2 linked regions of the Rhodopseudomonas boonkerdii genome follow. The protein of the gene in region 1 interacts with the protein of each later gene in a pairwise test. Links are inferred from orthologs where the notes say so. Each region holds a gene or a part of one and is shown on either strand. Other genes may lie near its edges.

What was found.
Region 2: the proteins of E0H22_RS00645 (region 1) and def interact in binary tests that used the Escherichia coli proteins (3 or more experiments, as listed by UniProt). The link is inferred for Rhodopseudomonas boonkerdii from one-to-one orthologs.

What each region holds. Positions count from the first base shown.
Region 1 is NZ_CP036537.1:138,418-153,583, reverse strand. Bases 7,155-10,129 are described here. They hold E0H22_RS00645 (aspartate-semialdehyde dehydrogenase), read right to left. Parts: upstream 9,174-10,129; coding sequence 8,136-9,173; downstream 7,155-8,135. Other genes in these bases: E0H22_RS00640 (hypothetical protein), read left to right, coding at 9,682-10,065; E0H22_RS00650 (carbonic anhydrase), read left to right, coding at 7,286-7,939. Outside these bases: E0H22_RS00695 (cold-shock protein), read left to right, coding at 25-234; E0H22_RS00690 (winged helix-turn-helix domain-containing protein), read left to right, coding at 432-1,601; E0H22_RS00685 (hypothetical protein), read right to left, coding at 1,701-2,330; E0H22_RS00680 (hypothetical protein), read right to left, coding at 2,525-2,944; E0H22_RS00675 (hypothetical protein), read right to left, coding at 3,133-3,426; E0H22_RS00670 (hypothetical protein), read right to left, coding at 3,629-3,928; E0H22_RS00665 (metallopeptidase family protein), read left to right, coding at 4,097-4,498; leuD (3-isopropylmalate dehydratase small subunit), read left to right, coding at 4,664-5,269; E0H22_RS00655 (HpcH/HpaI aldolase/citrate lyase family protein), read right to left, coding at 6,209-7,087; leuB (3-isopropylmalate dehydrogenase), read right to left, coding at 10,264-11,376; E0H22_RS00630 (YbfB/YjiJ family MFS transporter), read left to right, coding at 11,509-12,693; E0H22_RS00625 (molybdopterin-dependent oxidoreductase), read right to left, coding at 12,702-13,484; E0H22_RS00620 (cytochrome b/b6 domain-containing protein), read right to left, coding at 13,495-14,124; E0H22_RS00615 (fasciclin domain-containing protein), read right to left, coding at 14,327-14,911.
Region 2 is NZ_CP036537.1:5,040,345-5,055,476, reverse strand. The notes cover bases 8,264-11,204. They hold def (peptide deformylase), read left to right. Parts: upstream 8,264-9,445; coding sequence 9,446-9,964; downstream 9,965-11,204. Other genes in these bases: truA (tRNA pseudouridine(38-40) synthase TruA), read left to right, coding at 11,057-11,204; fmt (methionyl-tRNA formyltransferase), read left to right, coding at 10,125-11,057; E0H22_RS23160 (AmpG family muropeptide MFS transporter), read right to left, coding at 8,264-9,199. Also shown: E0H22_RS23210 (phosphomannomutase/phosphoglucomutase), read left to right, coding at 1-645; E0H22_RS23205 (Lrp/AsnC family transcriptional regulator), read right to left, coding at 801-1,310; E0H22_RS23200 (sugar kinase), read right to left, coding at 1,504-2,436; nudC (NAD(+) diphosphatase), read right to left, coding at 2,452-3,390; E0H22_RS23190 (HIT domain-containing protein), read right to left, coding at 3,396-3,818; E0H22_RS23180 (DNA polymerase III subunit gamma/tau), read left to right, coding at 4,224-6,092; E0H22_RS23175 (YbaB/EbfC family nucleoid-associated protein), read left to right, coding at 6,160-6,480; recombination mediator RecR, read left to right, coding at 6,496-7,098; E0H22_RS23165 (hypothetical protein), read left to right, coding at 7,116-7,556; more of E0H22_RS23160, read right to left, coding at 7,838-8,263; more of truA, read left to right, coding at 11,205-11,800; E0H22_RS23140 (phosphorylase family protein), read right to left, coding at 11,881-12,441; dapE (succinyl-diaminopimelate desuccinylase), read right to left, coding at 12,454-13,608; dapD (2,3,4,5-tetrahydropyridine-2,6-dicarboxylate N-succinyltransferase), read right to left, coding at 13,613-14,458; E0H22_RS23125 (pyrimidine 5'-nucleotidase), read right to left, coding at 14,703-15,132. UniProt on the Escherichia coli protein: Removes the formyl group from the N-terminal Met of newly synthesized proteins. Requires at least a dipeptide for an efficient rate of reaction. N-terminal L-methionine is a prerequisite for activity but the enzyme has broad specificity at other positions.

The sequences.
Region 1 (15,166 bases):
GCAGGCTGTTCTTGGAGAAGTGTGATGACGACCGGTACCGTGAAGTGGTTCAACAGCGACAAAGGCTTTGGTTTCATTCAGCCGAACGATGGCAGCAAGGATGTGTTCGTGCATATCAGTGCCGTCGAGCGCGCCGGCCTCAGCGGCCTGAATGAAGGCCAGCAGGTCAATTTCGAACTGAAGACCGACAAGATGCGCGGCAAGGTCAGCGCCGAGAATCTCTCGCTGGCATAAGCCGGAACCTCAAGTTTCGGTCGGCGCTCGTTTCACGGATGTACTGAACGGTAGCCTGGAGAACGTCCCGCTGGAAACGGCGGGGCGCTTTTTTATGCGCGAATCAAACGCCCGGTGCTCGATCGCGCGGTGTTTGGCCGTGCGCGCGTCGTTTTGAAGTTGCATGCTGGTGGCTGCTTCTGTTTTTCTGGCAGCCCATGCCGCGCTCTCGAATCCTGCCCGTACCGATTGATCAGCTTTCCGCCCGTCGCATCTGGCTTCGCGCCCAGCGGCTCGATGAGCGCGCGCCGTTCGGCGAGGGGCCGGAGGCGGTGGCGCGGGCCGTGGCGCATCTCGGCTATGTGCAGATCGACACCATCAACGTCATCGAGCGCAGCCACCATCACATTCTGTTCGCGCGCATTCCGGGTTATCGACGCGTCGATCTCAAACAGGCGCAGTCCATCGACAAGAGCGTGTTCGAATATTGGACCCATGCGCTGGCCTATGTGCCGACGGCAGATCTGCGCTTCTTCATTTCCGACATGAAATACTATCGCACCAACGGCCATGGCTGGTTTGCCGCGGTAACGCCGGCGGACAAGCGCAAGGTGATGCGGCTGGCGAAGGCCGGGCCGCTGTCGATCCGCGATATCGAGGACGACGTCTTGCGCGAGAAGGATCACGAATGGGCCAGTCGCAAGCCGTCCAGGCGCGCGCTGCAGCTGGCGTTTTTCGAAGGGCATCTCACGGTCTCCGAACGCACCGGCATGCTGAAGACCTACGATCTCCTGCTCCGGCATTTCGGTTGGGATCGCTTGCCGAAAGCCGCGACGGCCAATGAGAGATTCGCCTATCTGCTCGATCGCGCGTTGCGGGCGCAGGGCATCGTCAGTCTGGATTCGATCTGTCATCTCGATGCGCCCTCGAAGGCCGGTGTACGCAAGCTGATCGAGGCGCGCATGCGCAAGGGCGAATTGCTGCCGGTCGCCCTCGAAGGCGCCGGCAAGCAGGAACACTGGGCGACGCCGGAGATCATCGAGGCGACGGAGAACGAGCCGCATGGCCTCGTCCATCTGCTGTCGCCATTCGATCCGCTGATCATCCAGCGCAAGCGCACGCATCTCGTTTTCGGTCACGACCACCGCTTCGAAGCCTATGTGCCGAAGGAGAAGCGCAAGCTCGGCTATTTCGCGCTGCCGGTGCTGGTGGATGACAAGATCGTCGCGGCGATCGATCTCAAGGCCGACCGGCAGAATCGCAAGCTGTTGCTGCAGCAATGGAGCTGGGTCGGCGAGGGCGCGGACAAGAAAGCGCCGCGCAAGGAATGGAAGCGGCGCATCGAGGACGAGCTGCACCGCTTCGAGGCGTTTCAGCTGGGTGAATAGGTCGTAGGGCGGATGAGCCGAAGGCGTCATCCGCCGGCCGAATTCATGGTGCAGACTCCGCGGCGGATTACACTTCGCTCATCCGCCCTACGTCACAGTTCACCAATACACGTTGAACCGGTGGTGATGCCGATGGTGCCAGTGGCGATGATACCACGGGCGATAGCGGCAGATCTTGCGCGGACCGTAATAGGTCCAGATCACGCGGCAGAAGCGGCGCGGGCCGTAATAGTAGCTCGGTCCATAGTAGCGCGGGCCGTAATAGCCGTAATAGCGCGGCCCGAAATAGCGATGGCGGTGGAAGTGGCGGCGATGGCTGTAAAAAGCGGGCGCGTAGACGCCGCGTCGCGCGAAAGCCGGTCTGCTGTAGCGGATGGCGCCGCCATGAAAGGCCGGCCCGTGCCGAAATCCGCCGCCCGCGAAAGCGGGCCGATGGAAGCCGCCACCATGAAACGCATGCCCGCCGCCGCGGAAACCTCCGCCATGGAAACCGCCGCCACGGAATCCTCCGCCGCCGCGGAAGCCGCCTCCGCCGCCATGACCGCCGCCATGGCGCACCTGCGTCGTGAGCGCGTCGCGCGCCTGTTTGGCGGCCGGCGCCATGGCTGGGTTGCTGAGTGACAGCGCTTGTGCGGTGGATGTCAGCGACAGCACGACGGTAGCTGTTGCGGCGAGGCCGAGCGTGCGTGCCATCACGCTTCGGATCGCGGATGTTCGATCTGTTGTCATTGCGATCATCCTCCCTGTCGCGCAGCGGCCATGGTCGCTGCAGATGAGAATCTGCACGCGTCGGCCCTGCGTGACCTGTGCGCCCTTGATGCGCAGGCTAGGAGCGATGATCTGAACGCGCCATGAATAAGCGCGTCAAAATGAAACGGGCGCCGTGAAGGCGCCCGTCGTGATCGTCTTGCGATGTGGCTGGCTTACCAGCGGCCGAACGAAAAGCCGACGCTGATCGGCCCGCCGACGGCGAAGCCCGGGCCGTAGCCATAGCCATAGGGCCGGTAGCCGTAGCCGCCGTAATAGGCCGGACGATAAGCATAGGGGCGCCCGTAATAGGCCGGGCCGTAATAGGACCGGTAGTACGGCCGATAGCCATAGCCATAACGCGGCCCGTAATACGGCCGATAGCCGTAGTGACGGTGACCCCAATGGCGGTGATGGCCCCAATGGCGGTGGCCATGGAAGTGATGCCGATGCCCGTGGTGACGATGTCCGTGATGGCGATGCTGCGAGCTGAAGTCGGTCACGCGCGCTTTGTCTCCCGCCGCGGCCTTGGCAGGCGATGCGGCCATCGCCGGCGCTGCTGCGAAGATGCCGCCGAGCGTAACGGTTGCAGCCATCAGAGCTGCGCCTACCCATGTTCTCATGATTGTCCTCGTTGAAGTCTGTCTGTCGCCTTGATCCGTCAACGCGTCAGGATGATCCGATTTCCCGCGACAAGGAGACGCGGCGGGTTGCGCGATGTGGAACGGTCCGAGTGACAGCCGACGCATGTTGCGGTTCGGCTGTCACGCCAGAGCGGTTCCAATCAGCGCCAGTGGCGGCGATGATGATGGTGGATGTGCGGGCGATGCACATGGTAGTGGCGGCGCACATGGTGCGGGCGATGCCAGCCATGGTGACGGCGCACATGATGGTGCCGGTGACCGTGGTGGTGATGGCGGCGATACTGCACCTGGGTCGTCAAGCCTTCACCTGCGCCTTGCACGGTTGTGGCAACGCCGGGATTGTTGAGCGAGACCGCGTTGGCTTGCTGGGCCGGTGCAGCCACGAACATCAGGCCGGCGATGGCGGCGAGGCCGAAAAGTTTTTTCAGGTTCACGTGTTCTCTCCTGGATTCCGCGGGCATCTGACTGTGCACGCTGCACGGGGCTCATTGCCCATGCGGGAACGCTAGGTTTCGGGAGCTGAACGCGAAATGAACATGTGTCGCGCGATATGTCGCAGGGTTCTTTGTCGCGGCGACGGAACGAAAGCGCAGGTGACAGCCAAGCTGATCGGCCTTCGATGAAACGGATGCCGTTTCAGCCGCGGCGCCAGTAGCAGTTCATGCGCGGCACGATCACGGTGCCGCTGGGGCGATACTCCTGCACGAGATTGGCCGTGCAATCGCGCACCGCATTCGGTCCGGGGTTGTAGCGGGGATAGACGCCGCGGGTGTCGTCGTCGCGATAGATGCGCACGCGCGGACGGCCGCTGCTGCTCTGGGCGGAGATGTCGGTCGAGCGCTGCGCAGCCGGCGCGGTCTGCGCGATTGCGCCGTCCAGCGAGAGGCCGCCGAAGGCCAGCGTCGCCACCGCCAGTGTCGCTGTCATGATCCGCATGCTACGCCCCAAAACCACCGTCGTGAGCATGACCCGAAAAGTGGATACCGGTTCTCGGATCGGGTCATGCGTCTCTAGAAAACGACCGCAAAGTCTCCGATTGACGCCCGCGCGTCAACCGCGCCGGGCCGCCTTGCCAACAGAACGGGATCGGCTAGACAGGAACCCATGTGGCATCAGGCAAAAGCTCCCGACCTCGCCGAGATGGAAGAGATGGCCCATGCCATGCTCGCCCTCCTGCCGGAGGAATTTCGCAGGCTGTGCGCGGGGGTGATCGTCAGGGTCGACGATTTCCCCACCGACGAGGTGCTGGAGGAATTGCAGGCCGAGACCGAGTTCGATCTGCTCGGCCTGTTTCAGGGAGTCGGGCTGCCGTTCCAGTCCCATGACGTGTCGGGCCAGATGCCCAATATGATCTGGCTGTATCGCCGCCCGATCCTCGATTACTGGGCCGGGCACGACGAAACCCTCGGCCATATCGTCCGCCACGTCCTCGTCCACGAGATCGGCCACCATTTCGGCCTGTCCGACGACGACATGGAGGCCATCGAGGCGCAGGTGACGGACTAGGGCCTCCAGCTCCGTCCTCACGGTGAGGAGGCCTGGCGGCGCAATTGCGCCGCTGCGCGGCTCTGGATGAGAACGGGGGCTGACCTGATCCCAGCACTGCAGAAATGCAGCTTGGAGCGTCCGCCCGATCCGGCTAAAAAGCTCCTTCAATTCCGAGGACACGCCATGGACAAGTTCACCACGCTGGAAGGCGTCGCTGCGCCGATGAAGGTCATCAATGTCGATACCGACATGATCATCCCGAAGCAGTATCTGAAAACCATCAAGCGCACCGGTCTCGGCAAGGGCCTTTTCTCGGATGCCCGCTATAACGACGACGGCAGCGAGAATCCCGCTTTCGTGCTCAACAAGCCGGCCTATCGCCAGGCGAAAATTCTGGTCGCCGGCGACAATTTCGGCTGCGGCTCGTCGCGCGAGCATGCGCCCTGGGCGCTGCTGGATTTCGGCATCCGCTGCGTCATCTCCACCTCGTTCGGCGACATCTTCTACAACAACTGCTTCAAGAACGGCATTCTGCCGATCCGCGTCTCGCAGAAGGATCTCGACGCGCTGTTCGACGATGCCGAGCGCGGCGCCAATGCCACCATCACCATCGATCTGCCGAACCAGGAGATCCGCGGTCCCGACGGCGGCACGGTGAAGTTCGAGATCGACCCGTTCCGCAAGCACTGCCTGATCAACGGTCTCGACGATATCGGCCTGACGATGGAAAAGAAGACCGCCATCGACAGCTACGAAGAGAAGCTGAAGACCGAGCGCGCCTGGGCGTAAGCGTGCCTTTGTCACCGCGCAGCGCAGCTGCGTGGTGAGAGGGAGCGCCACGAACGCCAATGTCGTAGGTCCCATAGGGCCCCATCAGGTCATTCCGGGGCGCTCGCGTCAGCGAGCGAACCCGGAACCTCGAAGTGAGGATCACCTCCCTCCTCGCGCGAGGGCAGAGGTGACCGCCACTGCAGGATGCCGGGCTCCGGCGTGCGGCGCCGGTCCGTCCCCGGAATGACGCAGCATGTCGTTCCTATTTTGTTCTTGACAATATTCCTCTCATTGCCCTATATCTCTCCCGTCTTGTTCGCGAGGGGCGCTCTCATGAGGCGTCTTTGAGCGGGGCGAGATGCGGCGCCTGCGGGCGGGGGAGGACGTATCCCTCGCACTCGGGGGGCCTGGGGTCACCGTCCGGGCCCACTACGGGGCTCTGCCGCTTGCGGCTGGACGGGTGCGGATGACGGCTGGCGAAAGCCGGTCCGATGGCAGGGCACCTGCCAGCTTCCAGTACCCGGAAGCACGGTCCCTCGGCCAAAAACCGTCGCGGTGGCACGCCGTCAGGCGTTGCGCGGCTCAGGTTTGCCGGCGATCCGGCAGGCAGGGGCAGCGTCAGAAACCACCACTCGCGCCTGGCGGCGTGCCGCTCCCCTCATGTCTTCGAGGGGAGACCTGCTCACACCTCGGACGCGCAAGCGCCGCGAGAATGCGAGCGCATGATTCCAGACATCACGGGGCTGTTTGACAGGTTGATCAGGCAACGACGCGCCGGCAGATGTGCTCCCTCCCTCAAGCCGCGCAGCGGCGCAGCGGGGAGGGCCGGGGTGGGGCGCCCCACGTGACGTCGGAGTTTGCGGAAGCCCCCACCCGTCTCGCCGGCTTCGCCGCCGATCCACCCTCCCCGCTGCGCGCGGCTGTGCCGCGCTTGGGGGAGGGAGAAGAAGGGATGTCTCAGCTTCCCATCGCCGCGATCGCATCCGCGATCGCGATGGTTCGTTTCGCCATCTCGGCATGCAGGCGCTCGACCATCTTGCCGTCGAGCTGAATCGCGCCGCGGCTCGCATTTTCCGGCTGTTCGAAGGCCGCGATGATGCGCCTGGCCTGTGCGACTTCTTCGGCCGGCGGCGTGAACACCTTGTTGCAGGCCTCGATCTGCGCGGGATGGATCAGCGTCTTGCCGTCGAAGCCGATGTCGCGGCCCTGCTCGGCTTCGGCGATAAAACCTTCATTGTCGCTGAAATTGCTGTAGGGGCCGTCGAGAATGTCGAGGCCGTACATGCGCGCCGCGAGCACGCAATGGGTGATCATGCCGAGCATCGATACGCGGCCCGGCATCATGCGGATGCGCGTCTCGCGGGCGATGTCGTTGGGGCCGAACACGAAGCCGGCGAGACGGACTTCCGCATCCTTCGAACAGGCGGCGAGTTCTTCCGCATGCAGGATCGCGCGCGAGGTCTCGATCATCGCCCACACCTTGATCGACATGTCGGCATTGAGATCGGCGAGCCGATCGGCCACCGCATTGAGGTCTTCGACGCTGGAAATCTTCGGCACCAGAATGCCGTCGGGCTTCGCCTTGGCAGCCATCGCCACGTCATCGATCCACCACGGCGAATCCAGCGCGTTGATGCGGATCAGCATCTCGCGTTTGCCGAAACCGCCTTTGGCCAGCGTCTCGGCGATGGCGTTGCGGGCGGTTGCTTTCGCGTCGGGCGCCACGGCGTCTTCGAGATCGAGAATGATGCCGTCGGCGGCAACCGTGCGCGCCTTTTCCAGCGCACGCGGATTGGAGCCGGGCATGAACAAGTGGCTGCGGCGCGGGCGGGTCATGGCGTCATTTCCTCGAGATGGTGTATGCTTCTGGGGGAGGCGGTTTCCGTCCGCGATAGCATTTCAGCCTGTCGCCCGGAAGGCTTGTTCGCACCCGCGAGCTATGGTTATCCGTGACGAAACCTATTTTGTGTCTGAGCATGACCCGGCCGGAAACCGGCCCCCGCTTTTCGGGATCATGCTCAAACGAGGCAGATCATGACCGCAACATTTCCGCAGCAACTCATCGCCGGCTACCAGACCTTCTCGTCGGAACGCTTGCCCACCGAACAGGCGCGGTTTCGTGAATTGTCCGAGAAGGGCCAGTTCCCCGAAGTGATGGTGATCGGCTGCTGCGACTCGCGCGTGTCGCCGGAGGTCATCTTCGATGCGTCACCGGGTGAATTGTTCGTGGTGCGCAACATCGCCAATCTGGTGCCGCCCTATCAGCCAGACGGCAACGCGCATGGCGTCTCCGCCGCGCTGGAATATGCCGTGCAGGTTCTGAAGGTGAAGCACATCGTCATTCTCGGGCACGCGCAATGCGGCGGCATCCGCGCTTTCGTCGACAAGGCCGCGCCGCTGTCGCCGGGCGATTTCATCGGCCGCTGGATGTCGATGTTCACCAAACCCGGCGAGACCGTCGAGATTCGCGATCACGAGACGATGCAGGATTTCGTCACCCGCATCGAGAAGGCCGCGGTGTTCCGCAGCCTCGAAAACCTGATGACCTTCCCCTTCGTGAAGAAGCGCGTCGATGCCGGCGACCTTCTCCTGCACGGCGCCTATTTCGGTGTCGCGGTGGGATCGCTGTCGGTGCTGGACAAGACCGAGAAGGTGTTCAAGCCGGTGGCGCAGGCGAAGTCGGCGTAAGCTCCGACCCTCATCCTGAGGAGCGCGCTCTTGCGCGCGTCTCGAAGGATGGCCTCAAGCTCGGAGCCAGGCCAGCTCATGGTTCGAGACGGCGCTGCGCGCCTCCTCACCATGAGGGGCAGAGTGTTTCTCAATACAGCAAACAAAAAGGCCGGATGCGAAGCACCCGGCCTTTCGTATGTCCGTTTGAAGTGCCTTACGCCGCCTTCTTCTTCTTGGCGGTGATCAGCTTGCGGTTGATCAGGCATTCCGCGATCTGCACGGCGTTGAGCGCCGCGCCCTTGCGCAGATTGTCCGAGACGCACCAGAAAGCGAGGCCGTTCTCCACCGTCGCATCCTCGCGGATACGGCTGATGTAGGTCGCGTCTTCGCCAGCCGCTTCATAGGGCGTGACGTAGCCGCCGGGTTCGCGCTTGTCGATCACCAGGCAACCCGGCGCATTGCGCAGGATGTCGCGGGCTTCGTCGGCCGAGATCGGATTCTCGAATTCGACATTGACCGCTTCCGAGTGGCTGACAAACACCGGAATGCGCACGGCGGTCGCGGAGAGTTTGATCTTGGGATCAAGAATCTTCTTGGTCTCCGCCATCATCTTCCACTCTTCCTTCGTGTAGCCATCCTCCATGAAGACGTCGATATGGGGGATCGCGTTGAAGGCGATGCGCTTCGGGAATTTGGTGTTGACGATCTCGCTGTTGGTGTAGACGGCCTTGGTCTGCGAGAACAGTTCGTCCATGGCGTCCTTGCCGGCGCCCGACACCGACTGATAGGTCGCCACGACGACGCGCTTGATGGTCGCCTTGTCATGCAGCGGCTTCAGTGCCACCACGAGCTGCGCGGTCGAGCAGTTCGGGTTTGCGATGATGTTCTTCTTCGCGAAGCCATCGACCGCAGCCGCGTTCACTTCCGGCACGACCAGCGGCACATCTGGATCCATGCGCCAGGTCGACGAGTTGTCGATGACCACGGCGCCGGCTGCGCCGATCTTCGGCGACCATTCCTTGGACACGGCTCCGCCGGCCGACATCAGGCAGATATCGACGTCGCTGAAGTCGTAGGTCTCGAGGTCCTTGCATTTCAGGGTTTTGTCGCCAAACGAGACTTCAACGCCCATGCTGCGGCGGGACGCAAGCGCCACGACCTCGTCAGCGGGGAATTTACGTTCGTCCAGAATGCTGAGCATTTCACGCCCGACATTGCCGGTCGCTCCGACCAGCGCGACTTTGTAACCCATCGTTCACTCTCCGAAGAAAAACGCCTTCGATCCGCCATCTGCGAAAACCGAAGCGCGTGCGCTTCTAAGCGAGAAACGCCGTCAACACAATGTCATAAGCGTTTCCAGCGGCTTATATGGGGTGTCTGACTCCGCTTGCCATGATCCTGCTTGCCAAGATCCTGCGTGCTGTGGCTGGGCGGCGGCCGTCGCGCGTTCGCTGTCCGGCAGATGGATACGGCTGGAATTACAGCGGCTTACGAAATTCGCCGGCATTTCCGGTGATGACCACAAGGGCATCCTGCGCTGGGGCCTGAAGAATGGGCGATCAGCCCGAACGGCCGTCTGCATACCTGAAACAGCGTGACGACCAAGACCTTGGAATGCATGCAACATTCGGCCACACCGCGCATTATTCTCCAAAAGTGTGGCCCGATTGACCTTGTAGGGCTGCCGTCCGGCCAGCTAAGTTGCCAGGAGCTTGCGAATTGCGATTCTTGACGAAGAATCAGAGTGCCAAGAGGACTAGATGACCTTGAAATTCTCCGCCGCCAAACTGACCGGTGCACTGCTCGCGGCGGCTGCCGTCATCACCATCGGCGTCGCCACCCCCGCCGAAGCCCAGACCAAGCGCAAGCAGGTCACCGTCGATAACGGCCGTTTCAATTACGGTCCCCGCGGCCCGAATGTGTCCTATCAGCAGGGTCCGCGCACCCGCGTCTACATCTCGCGACGCTCGTGGCTGGATGCCGGCACCGAAGTGCTGCCCGGCGACCGCAAGTTCACCGATTATGCTTATCCGCCCGGTCAGTCCTTCGCCCGCGGCAACCTGAACCGTCCGCTCGACCGCCAGCCGCTGTACAGCGACTGGGATCTCGGCGGCTACCCGAACCGTATCCCGCTGCCATACTGAGCTCGGCGCAATCCCGATATGAAAATGCCCGGCTCGCGCCGGGCATTTCTTGTTCTTGGGAGGATATTAAACTCCATCCTCATCCTGGGGAGCGAGTCGCCTTCGACCGCGTCTCGAAGGATGGCCGAGCACTCCGTTCATGGTTCGAGACGCGCGCTTTGCACGCTCCTCACCATGAGGGCGAAGCTTTTGACGTTCCTACTTGTACAGCGCCTGCAGCTCGGCGAGCACCGCTTCGCCCATCTGCGCCGTCGAGATGATCGTGGCGCCTTCCGACTTCAGGTCGGCGGTGCGCAGGCCCTTGGCCAGCACGGCGGCGATCGCTTGATCGACCTTGTCGGCGAGGTCGCCGAGATCGAGCGAATAGCGCAGCGCCATGCCGAAGGAGGCGATCATCGCCAGCGGATTGGCCTTGCCCTGGCCGGCAATGTCCGGCGCCGAACCATGCACCGGCTCATACATCGCCTTGCGCTTGCCGGTCTTGGCATCGACCTCGCCGAGCGAGGCCGAGGGCAGCATGCCGAGTGAGCCGGTGAGCATGGCCGCGATATCCGAGAGCATGTCGCCGAACAAGTTGTCGGTGACGATGACATCGAACTGTTTCGGCCACTTCACCAGATTCATGCCGCCGGAATCGGCGAGCTGATGCTCCAGTGTGACGTCCTTGTATTCGCGGCCATGCACCTGGGTCACGACCTCGTTCCAGAGTACACCCGACTTCATCACGTTGCGCTTCTCCATCGACGTCACCTTGTTCTGGCGCTTGCGGGCCAGATCGAAAGCGACGCGGGCGATGCGCTCGATCTCATAGGTGTCGTAGACCTGGGTATCGATGGCGCGCTTCTGGCCGTTGCCGAGATCGGTGATGGTCTTCGGTTCGCCGAAATAGACGCCGCCGGTGAGTTCGCGCACGATCATGATGTCGAGGCCTTCGACCACCTCGCGCTTCAGGCTCGAAGAGTCGGCGAGGGCGGGGTAGCAGACTGCCGGGCGCAGATTGGCGAACAGGCCGAGATCCTTTCGCAGGCGCAGGAGGCCGGCTTCCGGGCGGTTCTCGTAAGCCACGCCATCCCATTTCGGACCGCCAATGGCGCCGAAGATGATGGCGTCGGCGGTGTCGGCCTTGGCCATGGTGGCATCGGTGATCGGCACGCCGTCGGCATCGATGGACGCACCGCCGACAAGGCCGGTCTCGGTCTCGAATTTGGCAATGCCCTGGGCGTCGATCCAGTCGATCAGGCGCGTCACTTCCGCCATCACTTCGGGGCCGATCCCGTCGCCGGGGAGAACCAGCAATTTATGCGCCGCCATGATCGTTTCCTTCTCTGAAAGTCGAATTTCGGGCGAGTGCTAAGCCGTCATTGCCGTATTGGCAAGACAGCCCTGCTGCACGTGCCGATTGCAAGGCTCACGAAAGCTGCGACAGTGCGTCCGGGAGAACGCCTGACCTTGCCTGACACCTCGTTGATGCGCCGCAATCCGGCGTTGCTGATCCTTGCTTTGTCGCTTGCGCCGGCCATCGGGCTTGGTATCGGCCGTTTCGCCTATTCTCTGGTGCTGCCGGATATGCGCGACAGCCTGCAATGGTCCTATTCGTCCGCAGGCTTCATGAATACCGTCAATGCCGCCGGCTACCTGCTCGGTGCGCTGGCCGCGTCCAGCCTCGGCAAACGTTACGGCCTGTTCGCGGTGATCCGGATCGGCACGGTGGCCTGCGTTGCGTCGCTCTTGCTCTGTGGCGTCACCGCGGATTTCACGCTGCTCAGCATCGCCCGCTTCGTCACCGGCTTTGGCGCCGCCATCTCCTTCGTGGCGGGCGGCGCGCTCGCGGCCAGTATCGGCCTCACGCATCCCGAACGCTCCGCCTATCTGCTCAGCCTGTTCTATGCGGGCCCGGGCATGGGCATCCTGCTATCGGGCCTGATCGCCCCCTTCGTGCTGCAAGGCTTTGGTCGGGGCTCGTGGTGGATCGTCTGGCTGGTGCTGGGTGTCGTCTCGGTGGTGATGGGACTGCCGCTGCTGCGGCGCCTGATCGATGCCTCGGATCATACATCGGATGCGCCGGTGCCATCGATCAAGATCTGGCCGATGGCCATCTATCTCGTCGCCTATTTCATGTTCGGCGCCGGCTACATCGCCTACATGACCTTCATGATCGCCTATGTGCGTGATGGCGGCGGCAGCGCGGTTGCGCAGAGCGCATTCTGGTGCGTGATCGGTGTCAGCTCGTTTGCGGCGCCATGGGCATGGCGCGGTGTGCTCGCGCGCGGCCAGAGCGGAACCGCAATGGCCATCATCCTCGGCACCAACGCCGTGGGCGCAGCCATGCCGCTGCTCGGCCATTCGCCGATCATTCTTGGTATATCGGCGGCAGTGTTCGGGGTTGCCTTCTTCGCGGTGGTTGCGGCGACGACGGCCTTCGTGCGGTTCAACTATCCAAAGGACGCGTGGCCGAAGGCGATCGCCGTGGTGACCATCGTGTTCGGCATCGGGCAGACCATAGGGCCGATTGCCGTGGGCGCGATATCAGACGCGACGGGAAGTTTGACGTCGGCGCTGGTGGTGTCAGCGGCGACGCTGGCCGTGGGCGCGGTGTTGTCGGCGTTCCAGAAGAAGCTCGAAGCGTAGGGCGGAGTCTAGCTCCCACTGAAATCATTATACCCCTGGTCTTCCCAGTAACCGCCCTTGTAGTCGTTGGTGACTTCCAGCGACGTCACATATTTCGGATTCTTGAAGCCAAGCTTGGTCGGCACCCGGATCTTCATCGGATAGCCGTAGGCGCGCGGCAGGATCTGGTTGTCGAACTTGAACGTCATCTGCGTCTGCGCATGCAGCGCAGTGGGCATGTCGAGCGAACTGGCATAGTCCTCGGCGCAGCGGAAATGTACCCATTTCGCCTGCGTATCGGCGCCGATCAGCTTGAGGAAGTCGCGCAGCGGCGTGCCCTGCCACGAGCCGATGGCGCTCCAGCCCTCGACGCAAATGTGGCGCGTGATCTGCGAAACCTCCGGCAGCTTGTACAGCTCTTCCAGCGTCCAGGACCTGTTGTTGTCGACGAGGCCGGAGACTTCGAGCTTCCATTCCTTGCCGTCGATCTCCGGCGCCTCGTCCTCCGAGTAAAAGCCGTTGAACGGGAAGGGGCGGCGGATGTCCTTCTCCGAATAGGTCGGCGCCATCACATTCGGATTGAAGATTTTTGCCTGCACCATGTCGTTGAACTTGGAGATCTGGGTCAGCAGGCTCTCCGCGGAAACGCTGTCGGACACGTTGCAGCCGGTCAGCAGCGTCAGCGCGCCAAAACTCGCGCCGGAAGCGATGAAGCGTCGGCGCGACAGGTCGGGCATCAGTTTGACGGCGTCCTTTACCAGTAGCTGCTTGTCGACACCGGGAATGATGAGCGAGCGCATCTTCTTCAGCATGATCTGCTCCTCAGCGTCCGATGATCATCGCGCGCAGGCTCTTAGGCACGATCAACGCCAGCGCGACATGGATGACGAGGAAGCCGACGATGGAGGCCATCATCACGAAATGGACGTAACGCGCAGTGTCGTAGCCGCCGAAAATGGCAGTGAGATACTGGAACTGCACCGGCTTCCAGATTGCGAGGCCGGACAGCACGATGACGACGCCGACAATGAGGATGCCGATATAGAGCAGTCGCTGCACCTGATTGTAGGTGGAGAGATCGGCATGCGAGAGCTTGCCGGTGAGCGCTGCCCGGGTATCGCCGATCACGCCTGACGTGGAGATCGGCAGCAGCCTCCTGCGGAAGCGGCCGGTGACGATGCCGAGCAGGACATAGAGCAGGCCGTTGATGACCAGCAGCCACATGCCGGCGAGATGCCACATGATGCCGCCGCCGAGCCAGCCGCCGAGCGTGATGCTGCGCGGAAAAACGAAATCGAACAGCGGCGAAGCATTGTAGATCTGCCAGCCCGACATGATCATGATCACCATCGCGACGGCATTGATCCAGTGCAGTACGCGAACCCAGACGGGCTGGATCGCCTTGCTTGTTGCAGACGCGTTCTGTGCGTCGTCGATCGAGATACTCGACATGGCATAATCCGAGATCGTGGCCCCTGTCAGCCTTACGGAGCGAAGCGGGTCATCGTTACGTCCATCTCATCAACAACCCCACTGCTGCATTTATGCCCGGGATCACAAAAAAGCGAGCCGGCACCCGGCTCGCTTCTGATACGCGCGTCCCGAAGGGGAGCTTGTGTCCCGGTATCCGATACGGTCCGGACACGTAAGGATGTCAGGCTTTCGGCATCACGACGGTATCGATGACGTGGATGACGCCGTTAGACTGGTTGACGTTCGGAATCGTGACAGTGGAGGAACCGCCCTTCGCATCGACCAGCATGGTCTTGCCGCCGGTCTTCCTCACGGTGAGCTGTTCGCCTTCCACGGTGGTCAGCTTCTGGCCGTCCTTGAGGTCGGCGGCTTCGAGTTTGCCGGGGACCACATGGTAGGTCAGGATCTTGGTGAGGGTGGCCTTGTTTTCAGGCTTGACCAGGGTCTCGACGGTGCCTTTGGGCAGCTTGGCGAAAGCGGCATTGGTCGGCGCGAACACGGTGAACGGGCCCGGGCCGGCGAGCGTATCGACGAGGCCGGCGGCTTTCACGGCGGCGACCAGCGTGGTGTGATCCTTCGAATTGACGGCGTTTTCGACAATGTTCTTTGACGGGTACATCGGTGCCCCGCCGACCATCACGGTCTTTTCGCCGGACATCTCGCTCTTCATCATCTTGTCCTTGGCCTGGGCCGGAACCGGCATGGCGCCCGTGATGGCGAGCGTGCCGAAGGCGACGGCGGACAAAAGTGCGATACGCTTGGACATGAGTCGTCTCCCGAGTGTCGTTGAAGGTGCCATCGGCACCGTGCGCTGAAAGGTTCTCGACGCCGCTTTGCCTGCGAGGCCTGTCGCCGTCGATGGCCGAGCTACGCAAGGGCTCAGGGCCAGTTTCAGGCTATATTTTTCGTCGATCCTGAAACTTTCGGCGACGCACTGCGTTCGCGCGCGCGTTGCGGAAGGCGGTCCGTTCTTGCTAGAGACAACGGATAGTTTGATGCAATCGCAGGTTTGGTCTCGGTG
Region 2 (15,132 bases), 4.9 Mb from region 1 along the record:
CGCGACATGTCGGCGGTTCACCGGAATGCGGAATTCGTCGTCGATGTGAAGTCGACGGGTCTGTTCATCACCGATCCGGTGCTGCAGCAACAGAACGCGAAGACGACCTACTGGAAAACCGGCCACTCCTACATGAAGCGCCGTACCCATGAATTGAATGCGCTCGCGGGATTCGAGAAGTCTGGCCACTTCTTCTTCAATGCGCCGGTCGGCCGTGGCTATGACGATGGCCTCGTCTCGGCCATCGCGATTTGCGAAATGCTGGATCGCGCGCCGGGCAAGACCATGGCCGATCTCAAGGAGGCGCTGCCGAAGACCTGGTCGTCGCCGACCATGTCGCCGCACTGCGATGACGAAAAGAAGTATGGCGTCGTGGAAGCCGTTGTGAAGCATTTCGAGGGCGCGCGGACAAAAGGCGACAAGGTCGCCGGCCAGCCGATCCGCGATCTCGTCACGGTGAACGGCGTGCGTGTAACTTGCGAGGACGGCAGTTGGGGTCTCGTGCGTGCCTCGTCGAACAAGCCGGAGCTGGTTGTCGTGGTCGAGAGTCCGGTGTCGAAGCAGCGCATGCACGACATGTTCGATGCGATCAATCTCGTGCTGAAAACGCATCCGGAAGTCGGTGCGTATAACCAGACGATTTGAGTGGCGAAACTCCAACTGTCATCGCCCGCTCGGCGCGCAATTGCGCGCTCGGAGCGGGCGATCCAGTCAACATTGACTAGCACGGTAACGCGCTAAGCGCGGCGTGTACTGGATGGCCCGGTCAAGCCGGGCAACGCGACAGTCCCGTCAGCGCGTCAATTCGCCGGCAGCGGCGGCACCGGCAGTGCCGTCACTGACTTGATCTTTTCCATCGCAAAACGCGACGTCACATTCTTCAGCGCCACGGCGCTGATCAGCTTTTTGTAGAAGATGTCATAGCTCTGCATGTCCGCCACCACGACACGGAGCATGTAATCGACGTCGCCGGCCATCCGGTAGAATTCCATTACTTCAGGCATGGCGCTGACAGCGTCGGCGAATTTCTTCAGCCAGGCGTCAGAGTGGTCCGCGCTCTCGACAGACACGAAGACCGAAATGCCTAGCCCGATCTTGTTCTGATCGACCAGCGCCACCCGGCGCAGGATCACGCCATCGGCTTCCAGGCGCTGGATGCGCTTCCAGCATGGCGTCGAGGACAGGCCGACACGGTCGCCGATCTCGGCGACGGACAGCGAGGCGTCTTCCTGAAGAACCGTCAGGATCTTGCGGTCGATCGCGTCGAGACGGCGGGTCGATTCGGTAGATTGGTCGGCGACATCGGTCATGTGAAGAACTTTTTTCTAATCTATGGGTCAGATATCCTCATATATGGAACAATCTTCTAAGGCAAGGTGAGGAGATTATGTGCGCCGAATCGTTCTTGCGTAGCGAAAAAGCGCCGCTTGCGAGAGGGCGGCGATGAATTTCATCTCCGATGAGCGTGTGCTGTTGCTCAGGCAGGTCGGTGGCAGCGCCTGCTCAGCCCAGGGCGCCCACCTTCGATTCCCGTAAAAGCTGTTCAACTTCAGCACGTTGTGGGCAGGCAAAGGCGCCGCCGTAGCGCGTGCATTTCAGTGCTGCCGCTGCTGACGCGAAACGGAGTGCCTCTGGTACCGATTTTCCACTGGCAAATTCCAGCGCGAAGGCGCCGTGGAAAATATCTCCTGCACCCAGCGTATCGACCACATGGACCGGAAAGGCAGGGGTTTCCCTGGGGTGCCCCTGTTCGTCGAGCCACAGCGTGCCCCGGGGGCCGCGTGTGACCGCAAGGAAAGAATGCGTCAGCGTTGCCAGCTTCTGCAGGGCCTTCAGATTGTCGGCGATGCCGGCGGTGGATTGCAGGGCGTCGTCGGAGAAGATCAGATGCGATGACGCCGTGAGCAGCCCTTCGTGCTGCGAGATCGTGCTGTCGATATCGACGACAACGGGAATACCGCGATGGCGTGCCTCGATGCAGAGATCGGTGGCGAAGCCGGCGCAGCGGCTTTCCACCAGAATGGCATCGCAGCCTTTCAGCAGCACGTCATGAGCGGGCAGCTTCACTTTCCACAATTCGGGATCGCGGAAGGTGACGATGGTGCGCTCGCCCGAGGGGTCGATCATGACCGCCGAGATCGGCGTCACCAGCCCCGGCATATGGACGAGATGCTCCGTATCGATTCCCTCCTTTGCGAGATCGTCGAACAGGAACTGGTCTGCGGTTTCGTTTTTGTCGCCCATCGGCCCTGTCATTGCGGCCTTGCCGCCGAGCCTGTTAACGCCGATCGCAGCATTCAGCGCGTTGCCGCCGATGATCTGCGCAAAGCGCTGGGACGGAAATTTCTGACCGCGCCCGGGGACCGATTCTACGGCAAAGGTCAGGTCGCGTACCGGGAGGCCGATACACAACACGTGTTTGGGCTGGTCAGTCATGAATGTCCCCGTTGGTCACGCTTGGTCGGGATGCAGCCATCGTCCAAGCAGATGATGCGCGATGGCAAACGGATGCGGACCCGCGAGCCCGTCCGGGTGCTCGCGCTTCCACATCAGCATCGCCTCGTCACGGTCAAACCACCGGGCGTCTTCAAGTTCCATCCTGTCGATGACGATTTCGTCGGTGAGCGCTCGGGCCGAACAGCCGATCATCAGGGACGAGGGATAGGGCCAGGGCTGCGTCATGTAGTAGGTGACATCGGTGCAGCGGATGCCGGATTCCTCGAAGACTTCGCGCTTCACCGCATCCTCGATGGTCTCGGCGGCTTCAACGAAGCCGGCGAGGCACGAATACATGCCTGGCGCGAACTGCTTCTGGCGGCCGAGCAGGCACTTGTCGCCCTTCTCGACCAGCATGATGACGACCGGATCGGTACGTGGGAAATGCTCGGTCTTGCAGCTCGGGCAGACGCGCTTCCAGCCTCCTTCGGCCATCGAGGATTTGGCCCCGCAATTGGCGCAGAAGCCGTGGCGCTGATGCCAGGACACCATGGACTTGGCTTGGGCGACGGCCGAGAGCTCGTCCGGCGGGATGATGCCCTGCATCGCCATGCCGCGGAGTTCAGACACCTGAACATCGTCGCGGCCGACGAGTTTCTCCGACGCCTGTGGCGAGATACCCATGCCAAACACCGCAGCGCCATTACGGAGGCCGAGAAAGATGGTGCCGGGATTCGCTCCGAATTTCAGCGCCTCGTCGATGGAAAGCAGGGCGCGGACATTGTCGCCGTCCTTCTTCATCACCAACGAGTCGCGATAGATCACATAAGCCCGGCTGTCGCTTTTGTTTTCCAGCGCGAACAGCTTTTCGTCGTTGAAGCGCAGATGCGCCGCGCGATCGAGGGTGTTGGAGATGAAGGCCGGCTTGCCGAGGGGAAATAGCTTGCTTGTCATGTCATTCAACCGAGCCAGATCTTGCGACGGAGTTCCGAGATGAAGCGCTGCACTTCCCCGGCGTCATGGGCGAGCGGCGGCATCACGCCCCAGATCGGGCGCGGCCAGGCTGCATCGGTCTTGCGGCGCGCGACGATGTGAACGTGAAGCTGCGGCACCACATTGCCGAGCGCGGCGACATTGAGCTTGTCGCATTTGGTGATCTCCTTGAGCGCGCGCCCGACCCGGTTGATCTCCGTCATCAACTGGGCCTGCGCGACCTCGTCGAGATCGATGATGTCGATGATGTCGGCCCGGCGCGGCACCAGCATCAGCCAGGGGTAGTGCGCGTCTTTCACGACCAGCACGCGGCTGAGGGGTAGGTCGCCGATGTCGATGGTGTCTTGCTGGAGCTGTTTGTGCAGCTCGAAGGGGGGCGTGGTGGCCATTCGGACTCTCGATTTTTGGCGCGCAGCGTCGCAGGAACTGGCCGCGCGGACAACTCCGTGGTGCCTGCTTTTGCGAGGATGTGCCACGATTTCTTGCGGCAACACGGTGGCAAATCCTGTGGCAGACCGGAGGCGTGCGTCACGCTTGCTTTCCGGCCCGTTTGGCCCCAAATAGGCAGTGGGAGATTGGCGGTGGACGAGCCACTCGCCAACCGGGTCAGGTCCGGAAGGAAGCAGCCCTAACGAGATCCGGATCGGGTCGCTCGTCAGTCTCCTACCTCGTTCTATCGGGCACAATCAGCGCCAGCGGCGGGAACATCGGTTCCCTTTGCCTTTATCTTGGCCCGGCTGATGGTCCGATGTTCCGCAAGCCGGCACCTGAGACAACAGATTGCGGATTTCTTGATGACCGATGCCGGCATGCCCTCTTCCAATGACGACGCCCAAGCCGGCTTTGCGATGAATTCTGCCGCAACGTCAACGCCTTACCGAGTTCTTGCGCGAAAGTACCGGCCGGGGAATTTCGACGACCTGATCGGCCAGGAAGCTCTGGTCCGCACCGTGTCCAATGCTTTCGAGACCGGCCGCATCCCGCAGGCCTGGATTCTCACTGGTGTCCGTGGGGTCGGTAAGACGACCACGGCGCGCATTCTGGCGCGGGCGCTGAATTACGAGATGGCCGATGGTTCGGTGAAGGGGCCGACCATCCAGATGCCGAGTCATGGCGTGCATTGTAAAGCTATCATGGAAAGCCGTCATATCGACGTGCTGGAAATGGACGCCGCCTCGCATACCGGCGTCGATGACGTTCGCGCGATCAATGACAGCGTGCGTTATGCGCCGACATCTGCGCGTTACAAGGTCTACATCATCGACGAAGTCCACATGCTGTCGACGGCGGCCTTCAACGCGTTTCTGAAAACGCTGGAGGAGCCGCCGGAGCACGCCAAGTTCGTTTTCGCCACCACAGAAATCCGCAAGGTGCCGATCACGGTGTTGTCGCGCTGCCAGCGCTTCGACCTGCGCCGTGTCGATGCCGACGTGCTGATGCAGCACCTGTCGACTATTGCCGGCAAGGAAGGCGTCGAGGTCGAACCTGAAGCGCTTGGTATTATCGCGCGGGCGGCCGAAGGCTCGGTGCGCGATTCACTGTCGCTGTTCGATCAGGCGATCGCCCATGCCGCCGGTCTCGTGAAGGCCGACGCGGTTCGGCAGATGCTCGGCCTCGCCGATCGCACCCGCGTCATCGACCTGTTCGACTCGCTGGCGCGCGGTGATATCGCGGCGGCGTTCAAGGAATTCCGCGAGCAGTACGATGTCGGCGCGGATCCGGTCGTAGTGCTGAGCGATCTCGCCGAGTTCGTCAATTTCGTCACCCGCGTGAAGATCGTGCCTGCGACGGCCGACAACGTGGCCTTCGGCGAGACCGAGCGCCTGCGTGCGCGCGACTTTGCGTCGAAACTCTCGATGCGCGTGCTGTCGCGGATGTGGCAGATGCTGCTCAAGGGCATCACCGAAGTGCAAGGCGCGACGCGTCCTGCTGCCGCAGCCGAGATGGTGCTGGTGCGCATCGCCTATGTCGCCGATCTGCCGACACCCGATGAAGCCATCCGCATGATCGAGCAGGGCGGCGGCTCGTCGCCGGTCATCGGCAATGGCGGCGGCCGTGCTGCGCCGATGCTGAATGCGCCGTCCGCTCAATCCTCCGTGCAGATGCCCTCGGCATCATCGCCGCCCTCCGCGCCGACCATGAGCGCGCCGCGTGGTCCGGTGATGCAGCGAGGGAGTGCCGAGCCGTCGCCGCGGCCCCAGGTCGGGATGGCGGAGGCGCAGCCGGCGACTGTCCTGAAAATTGCAACCTTCCCTGAATTGGTCGCATTGGCCGGGCAAAAGCGCGATCTGATGGTGAAGGCGGCGCTGGAATCCGACGTCCGTCTCGTGCGCATCGAGGATGGCCGGCTCGAACTGTCGATGGAGCGCACGGCCGCGCGTTCGCTGATCAACGACCTCTCGCGCAAGCTGGAAATGTGGACCGGCCGGCGCTGGGCTGTGATCGTCTCCAATGCGCAGGGCGCGGCGACGATCCGTGAGCAGCAGCAGGAACTGAAGGACGAGCGCTATCGCGCCGCCGCGGCCGATCCGCGGGTGCAGGCGGTGCTGGCGAAATTCCCCGGCGCCAAGATGGAAGTCACCATGCTGGCGCCCGAAGTGCCGGATGGCGACGGCAGCGATCTGATCATCGATGACGGCGCCGATCCCGGCGACGACGATTAAGAGCATGATCCCGAAAAGTGGACACCGGTTTTCGGGACCATGCGCACGCAACGATAAAGGACGATCCATGGCTGACTTTCTCGGCATGATGAAGCAGGCGGCGCAGCTGCAGTCGAAGATGAAGGCGATGCAGGAAGAGCTCGACCATGTGGAGGTCGAGGGCATGTCCGGCGGAGGTCTCGTCTCGGTGCGCATGACGGCGAAGACCGAAGTGAAGGCCGTGAAGATCGACCCGTCGCTGGTGAAGCCGGAAGACGTCGAGATCCTCGAGGATCTGCTGGTCACCGCGCTCGGCGATGCCCGCCGCAAGGCGGAAGCCGCCATGCAGGAGAAGATGCAGTCGCTCACCGGCGGCCTCGGCCTGCCGCCGGGGCTGGGCCTCGGCTAAAGGCCCCGAACTGACATGGCCTCCGTTGCCGGACCTGAAATCGAGCGCTTGATTCAGTTGCTTGCGCGGCTGCCCGGACTCGGCCCGCGCTCGGCTCGGCGCGCGGCGCTGCATCTGATCAAGAAGCGCGATGCGCTGATGACGCCGCTGGCCGGCGCGCTGCAGCTGGCAATCGACCGTGTGCAGGTCTGCCAGGTGTGCAGCAATATCGATACGGTGAATCCGTGCACGATCTGCACGGACGCACGGCGCGATCCCTCGACCATCGTGGTCGTCGCCGATGTCGCCGATCTGTGGGCACTGGAGCGCGCCAATGCGGCGCCGGGCAAATATCATGTGCTTGGCGGCACGCTGTCGCCGCTCGATGGCGTGGGGCCGGGCGACCTGACCATCGATGCGCTGGTGGCACGCGCGCATGAGCCTGAAGTCGCTGAAATCATTTTGGCGCTGAACGCGACCGTGGACGGACAAACGACAGCACATTACATCACCGACCTTCTTCAGGACGCCAATGTGAAAGTCACCCGCCTGGCGCATGGCGTGCCGGTCGGCGGCGAACTGGATTATCTCGATGAAGGCACGTTGTCGGCGGCGATGCGACAACGCACATTGTTTTAAAGACGGGACTGCTTCTGATGACACGATCCGGATGGAAAGCGCAGCTCGGCTGCGCCGCGGTGCTGGCGATGGCCGCGATGACCACGATGGCTTATGCAGCCTCCGATGCGGACGAAGCACCGGCGAGGCCGGCGGCGCCGAAGGCGATGCAGATCGGCGATGTGCTCACGGGCCAGCTCAATGCGATGCAGAGCCGCGATGCCAAGGGCAAGCGCGTCGACGTCTATCAGATCGTCAGCGAACCGCGCCGCCTGCCGGCACCAGCGGGGCTGTGCAATCTGGAAACAGGACCGGAGACCTTCGAGATCGTGGTCGCCAGCGATGCGCAGGCAACGCAGTTGAAACGTCTCGTCGGCAAGGAAGTCGCATTCAAGGTGGGCGAAGTCGCTTGCGCCGAACAGGCAGGGCAAATGAGCGAAGCGCTGGTGACGAAGTGGAGTCTGGTGGGGAAGAATTGAGGCGCTTCTTCCCCTCTCTCGCTCTTGTGGGAGAGGGCGATCGCACATGATGGTCGCAAGCAGCCTGTGGCCATCCTTCGAGACGCGGCCTAACAAGGCCGCTCCTCAGGATGAGGGAAGAGTATGGTGCGATAGAAGACCCTCATGGTGAGGAGCCCGCGAAGCGGGCGTCTCGAACCATGCAGGCCAAGCACTCTCCCCATCCGCACTCAGCAATACGCGATAGACCACTGTTGCGGGGAGGGGACACGACGGTCAAGTGTGTGACGACAGGGTCGTAGCTACACCCGTACCGGACCCAGCGCCGCAAAATGCCCGCGCCGCTGCAGCCAGAGCAGTAGCACCAGGCTCGGCACCGCCACCAATACGCTGATCACGAAGAACAACGGCCAGCCTGTCGCCTGCGCGACGTAGCCTGCGCCAGCCGAGAGATAGGTTCGCCCAACCGCGGCAAGCGCTGTCAGCAGCGCATATTGCGTGGCGGTGTGCAGCGGATTCTTGCAGAGCGCGGAAAGATAGGCGACGAAGATCACCGTGCCGATGGCACTCGTGAAATTCTCGACCGAGATCGCCAGCGCCAGCGCCCATTGATTGACGCCGACCAGCGCGAGCCACGCGAAAGCGAGGTTGGACACCGCCTGCAGCACCGCGCCGATCCACAGGCTCGCCTCCAGCGAATAGCGCCGGGCGACGAAGCCGCCGGCAAAGCCGCCGATCAGCGTGGCGGCGAGGCCGACGCCTTTCACGATCGCTGCGTAATCATTGCGGGTGAAGCCGATATCGATGACGAAGGGCGCGGTCATCGTGCCGGAGAAGGCGTCGGTGAATTTGAACAGCACCACGAAGGCCAGTGCCGCCCAGGCATCTTTCCGCGACAGGAATTCCGAGAAAGCGCCGATGGCGGCGCGCAGCACGCGCTGGAACGCACTCTCGCTGCGCGTGGCGGCTTCGGCCTGCACGGATTGCTCGGGCTCCGTGGCGAGGAGCGCGGTCACCGTGCCGATCAGCACCAAGGCGGCCATCGCCACATAGCCCCACATCCAGGCGGAGGAGCGGGCGATGCCGGTGGCCTCGAAGGCACTGACCAGAAACAGGATGCCGGCGGTCGAGATCAGCATGCCGATCCGGTAGGCGGCGACATAGGAGGCCATGCCCGCGGCCTGCTCGCTTTCAGGCAGGCTCTCGACGCGGAAGGCATCGACGACGATGTCCTGGGTTGAGGACATGGTGGCGACCAGCAGCGCGCCGAGCGCGACGAACAGAGGAGACCTGGCAGGATCGGTGAGCGCGAGCAGCAGGATCGCGGCGATGAGCAGCAACTGCGAGAACACCAGCCAGCCGCGGCGGCGGCCGAAGGCGCGGGTGAAGAGCGGCACATGCAGCGCGTCGATCAGCGGCGCCCAAAGGAATTTCAGCGTGTAGGGCGTGCCAACCAGCGCGAACAGGCCGATGGTGCCGAGATCGACGCCGCTTTCGCGCATCCAGACCAGCAGCGTGGACCCGGACAGCGCGAGTGGGAGGCCGGAGGAGAGGCCGAGCATCAGCACGATCAGCACGCGCGGCTGCAGATAGACCGCCATGCTCTCGCGCCAGGAGGCGCGGGGCTGCAAGACGGCGTCGGGCGTATCGGGCGCTGTAGTCATGGGAACGATGGCCTTAAGAGATCGAATCGCAGACGAGGCTTGCTTCATCTCTCCCCGGGGGGAGAGGTGAACGGCGCGTGGCTGCGCTTTTCGCGGGATGTTCGATCGTGAACAAAAAGTAAACGTCTGTGGTTAACAAAGCGTTGCGCCGCATGGTTAATATCTCCCTCACCAACATGGTTATCGCTCCGTTAATGCCGGCTCTCCGCATTGACCGCGCAACACGCGCAGATTAAATCGCCCGCCATGGCCATTCGTGAAATCATCATCCTGCCCGACAAACAGTTGCGGCTGATCTCCAAACCTGTCGAGAAGGTGACGTCGGAGGTGCGCAAGCTCGCCGATGACATGTTCGAGACCATGTATGACGCGCCCGGTATCGGGCTGGCGGCGATCCAGATCGCGGTTCCGCTCCGCCTGATCACCATGGATCTGGCCAAGAAAGAAGACGAGGGCGGCCCGAAGCCGCGCGTCTTCATCAATCCGGAAATCATCTCGGCGTCGGAACAGCTCTCGGTTTATGAGGAGGGCTGCCTGTCGATCCCGGAATATTACGAAGAGGTGGAACGCCCGGAGACGGTGCGCATCCGCTATCTCGATCTCGACGGCAAGACGGTGGAGGAGGACGCGAGCGGCTTGTTCGCCACCTGCATCCAGCACGAGATCGACCATCTCAATGGCGTGCTGTTCGTCGATTATCTTTCCAAGCTCAAGCGTGATCGCGTGATGAAGAAATTCACGAAGATCGCCAAGCGCGTGGGCTGACGCTCTTTCGTGTCCCGGACGCGGTGCGGCATCTTTATGCCGCTCCGCAGAGCCGGGGCCGCCACGAACGCCGTCGCTTGATACGGTCCCGGCTCTGCGCAGCAGCGTTGCACGCTGCGGCGCGTCCGGGACACAGTCACTAACCGGATCGAGCCACCACATGCCGCTTCGTCTGATTTTCATGGGCACGCCGGATTTTGCCGTGCCGACGCTGCTCGAACTCGTGGCGCACGGTCATGAGATCGTCGCCGTCTATACGCGCGAGGCGAAACCCGCCGGGCGCGGCATGAAGCTGCAACCGACACCCGTGGCGCGCGAGGCGGAACGGCTCGGCATTCCCGTTCTGACGCCGAAGACGCTGCGCACCGTCGATGCCGAAACCCAGTTCCGCGCCTTCGAGGCGGACGCCGCCGTGGTCGTCGCCTATGGCATGATCCTGCCGCAGAACATTCTCGATGCCGTGCCGCTCGGCTGCTTCAACCTGCACGGCTCGCTGCTGCCGCGCTGGCGCGGCGCCGCGCCGATCCAGCGCGCCATCATGTCCGGCGATGCCGAGAGCGGCGTCATGGTAATGAAGATGGATGCCGGCCTCGACACCGGCGACATCGCCATGGCCGAGCGCCTTGATATCACCGACGCGATGACGGGGCAGGATCTGCATGACGCGCTGGCGCCGCTCGGCGCCGACCTGATGGTACGCGCCATAGGTGCGCTCGATCGCGGTGGGCTGCAGTTCGTGAAGCAGAGCGAGAACGGCGTCGAATATGCGGCCAAGATCGACAAGGCCGAGGCGAAGATCGACTGGACCAAGCCGGCGCGCGCCGTGCTCCGGCATATCCACGGCCTGTCGCCATTTCCCGGCGCGTGGTGCGAGGCGGATGTCGACGGCGAAGCCATCCGGCTGAAGATATTGCGCTGTGAGCTGGCGAAAGGATCGGGGGCGCCGGGCGAATTACTTGATGACCATCTCACGGTTGCCTGTGGCGACGGCGCCATCCGCATTCTTGAACTGCAGCGCGCCGGCAAGCAGGCCATGAAGCCCGATGAATTTCTCCGCGGCACGGCATTGAAGCCGCCCATGCGGGTGAGCTGATGCCGCGCTACAAGATGCTCATCGAATATGACGGCATGCCATTCTCCGGCTGGCAGGTGCAGGACAATGCCACGCTGACCGTGCAGGGCGCGCTGGAGCGCGCCGCCGAAGCGATCTGCGGCGAGCCAATCCGTGTCCATGGCGCCGGCCGCACCGATGCCGGCGTGCACGCGCTCGGACAGGTGGCGCATTGCGATGTGCCGAAGATCCTGGTGCCCGGCCGCTTTCGCGACGGCATGAATGCGCATCTGCGGCCGCATCCGGTGGCGGTGCTCTCGGCCGATGTGGTGGCCGATGATTTCGAGGCGCGGTTTTCGGCCGTGAAGCGGCACTATATCTATCGCATCTCCAATCGCCGGGCGAACCTCGCCGTGGATATGGGCCATGTCTGGCGGGTGCCGAAGCCGCTCGATATCGCCGCCATGCGCGAGGGCGCCAAGCGGCTGCTCGGCCGGCACGACTTCACCACGTTTCGCGACACCGAATGCCAGGCGAAGTCGCCGATCCGCACGCTGGATCAGCTTGATGTGGATGCGGATGGCGAGGCGGTGACGATCCGCACCTCGGCGCGTTCGTTCCTGCACAGCCAGGTGCGCTCGATGGTGGGCTCGCTGGTATGGGTCGGGCACGGCCGCTGGACGCCGGATGACATGAGCGCGGCGCTCGCCGCCAAAGACCGCGTCGCCTGCGGCATCGTCGCGCCGCCGGACGGGCTGTATCTGGCGAAGGTGGATTATCCGTAGGGCGGATTAGCGAAGCGTAATCCGCCGCGGTCTTCGCCTCATGCGCTCGGCCGGCGGATTACGCCTTCGGCTAATCCGCCCTACGCGATGACACCCTTCATCGCATCCCAGAACAGATCCTGTCCGTTCGCGACATTGGCCGTCCAGTGCTCGTGGGCGAAATCATTCGCGTCATCGGTGATGAACTTGAACGCGCGCCAGGGAATGTCGTGACGCAGCGCCACCTGCGCGATGGCGAACAGCTCCATGTCGACCACGTCGACCTTGTTCGCGATCAGCCACGGATCGGTGGCGGTGACGAAACTGTCGCCGGTGCCGCAGATGAAGCCGGCGCGGCCCGACGACAGGCGGTCGAGCTCCGGCGAATAGGGCGTGCGGCCGCGCGGCGCCAGAGGCTCGGCATTCATGTCGCGCTGGATCACGTCGCTGATCTCGACGAGACCGTTGAGGCTCGTATTGAGCTTGCCGGCGGTGCCGTAATTGACGATCAGCTCCGGCTTTTCGGCGACGATCGCGGCAAGCGTCGCGATGGTGGTGTTGATCTTGCCGACGCCGGTGAAGACGACGCGAAACCCTTTTGGCGCACGTTCGACATCCAGTTCGCTGTCGAGGGCGGTGAGCACCAGAATGCCATCACTCATGAGAATATCCGCTCATGCGAAATACCGATCCAGCACACGGCGATAGATCTGCGTCAGTTGCTCGAGATCGGCGACCTTCGTGTGCTCGTCGATCTGGTGCATGGTCTGGCCGACCAGACCGAACTCGATCACCGGACAGTAATTCTTGATGAAGCGCGCATCGGACGTGCCGCCGCCGGTGTTGAGATCGGGCGTGCGGCCGGTGATCTCCTTGATGGCGGCGACCACCGTATCGGTGAATGTGCCGGGCTGCGTGACGAAGCTATCCGAATTGCTCGGCTCCCACACCACATGCGCCTTGATGCGATTGCCGGCAGCCGCTGCGACGCGGGCGTCGACCAGGGCGCGCAGGCTCTCCTGCGTGTGATGATCGTTGAAGCGGATGTTGAACTTCGCCGTCGCCTGCGCCGGGATGACGTTGGTCGCCTTGTTGCCGACATCCACCGAGGTGAATTCGAGATTGGACGGCTGGAACCGGGCGTTGCCGTTGTCCAAGGGATCATTGCTCAGCGCCACGATCAGCGCGGCGATGTCCGGCACCGGATTGGAGGCGCGATGCGGATAGGCGACATGGCCCTGCACGCCGTCGACCATCAGCGTGCCCGACTGCGAGCCGCGGCGGCCGATCTTGATGGTGTCGCCCATCGCCTCGACATTCGAGGGCTCGCCGACGATGCAGTGGTCGAACTTTTCGCCGCGCTCGGTCGCCCATTGCAGCAGTTTGATGGTGCCGTTGACGGCAACGCCTTCTTCGTCACCGGTGATGAGGAAGGAGATCGAGCCTTTGGGCTGGCCGCCATTGGCCGCGAGATAATCCAGCGTCGCGGCGACGGCGGCGGCGATGCCGCCCTTCATATCGACAGCGCCGCGGCCATAGAGCCGCCCGTCCTTCACCTCGCCGGCAAAGGCGCCGTGCGACCATGCGGCTTCATCGCCGGGCGGCACCACGTCGGTGTGGCCGGCGAAACAGAGATGCGGAGCTCCTGTGCCGATGCGCGCATAAAGGTTCTCGACGTCGGCCGTGCCGTCCTCGCTGAACGTCACGCGATGGACAGTGAAATCCGCGGCACCCAGCAGGCGTTCGAGCACACCGAGCGCGCCTGCATCCGTCGGGGTCACCGACGGGCAGCGGATCAGGTCCTGGGCGATGGCGACGACGTCGGTCACGGGCTCAGTCCCGCAGCAACTCGTTGATGCTGGTCTTGGAGCGGGTGCGTTCGTCGACGCGCTTGACGATCACGGCGCAGGCGGTGGAGGGGCCGATCTCGCCATTCTGCATTGGCTTGCCCGGCAGGTTGCCCGGGACCAGCACGGCATATTCCGGCACTTCGCCGACGAACACTTCGCCGGTGGCGCGATCGACGATCTTGGTCGAGGCGCCGAGGAAGACGCCCATGGCCAGCACGGCGCCCTTGCGGACGATCACGCCTTCGGCGACTTCCGAGCGGGCGCCGATGAAGCAGTCGTCTTCGATGATGACAGGGCCGGCCTGCAGCGGCTCCAGCACGCCGCCGATGCCGACGCCGCCGGAGATGTGCACGCGCTTGCCGATCTGGGCGCAGGAGCCGACGGTGGCCCAGGTGTCAACCATGGAACTCTCATCGACGTAAGCGCCGAGATTGACGAAGGACGGCATCAGCACGACGTTCTTGGCGATGAAGGCCGACTTGCGGACGATGGCGCCCGGCACGGCACGGAAGCCGGCGTCGCGGAAACGGTTGTCGCCCCAGCCTTCGAACTTCGACGGCACCTTGTCCCACCACGGCGCACCGCCGGGGCCGCCGGAAATGGTGGTCATGTCGTTGAGGCGGAACGACAGCAGGACCGCTTTCTTCAGCCACTGATTGACGGTCCACTTGCCGTCATCGCCGCGGCTGGCGACGCGGACTTCGCCCTTGTCGAGCAGGTCGAGCGCGGTATCGACGGCATCGCGGACTTCGCCCTTGGTTGCGGCATTGACATTGTCGCGCGCATCGAACGCGGCATTGATGGTGGATTCGAGGGCGGTCAGCGACATCGCGGGATCCTTGGGCAGATAGCGGAGAATATGCGGATTTGCGGAGAGTCCACAGGGTGTTTCGGGAGCTTTGTCGGGATTTGAGGGGGAGGTCAAGAAGAGAGCCGGTCACTCTACCTGTCATCACCCGCCTTGCGCGCAACCGCGCGCCAGGAGCGGGTGATCCAGTATGCGGCGGCGGTCCGGCACTGCTGGCGGTGTTTACTGGGTCACCCGGTCAAGCCGGGTGACGACAGGAAGGAGCTCACCGCGCTCCGTTCATCCTCACCAGAAACCCCGTCAGGTCATCCGTGACGTGGTCCACATGGCTGTCTTCCCGACCTTCCAGTTCCCAATCCTCGCGGACGACTTCCTTGGCGCCGTCGGGCACCACCAGCACGGTGGTCATACCGAGGCTGTGGGGGACGACGAGGTTGCGCGACAGATCCTCGAACATCGCCGCCCTGGTCGGATCGACGCCGTGGTCGCGGAGGAACTTGTCATAGGTGCGCTGCGCCGGCTTCGGCTCCAGTTCGGCGGCGATGATGTCGAAGATCGCCTCGAACTGGTCGGCGAAGCCGAGCCGTGCCAGCACGGCGCCGGCATGGGCGACGGAGCCATTGGTCAGGATCAGCTTGCGGCCGGGCAGCCTTGCGATCGCTGCGCCCATGGCCGGGTTCGGCTCCAGCGGCGAA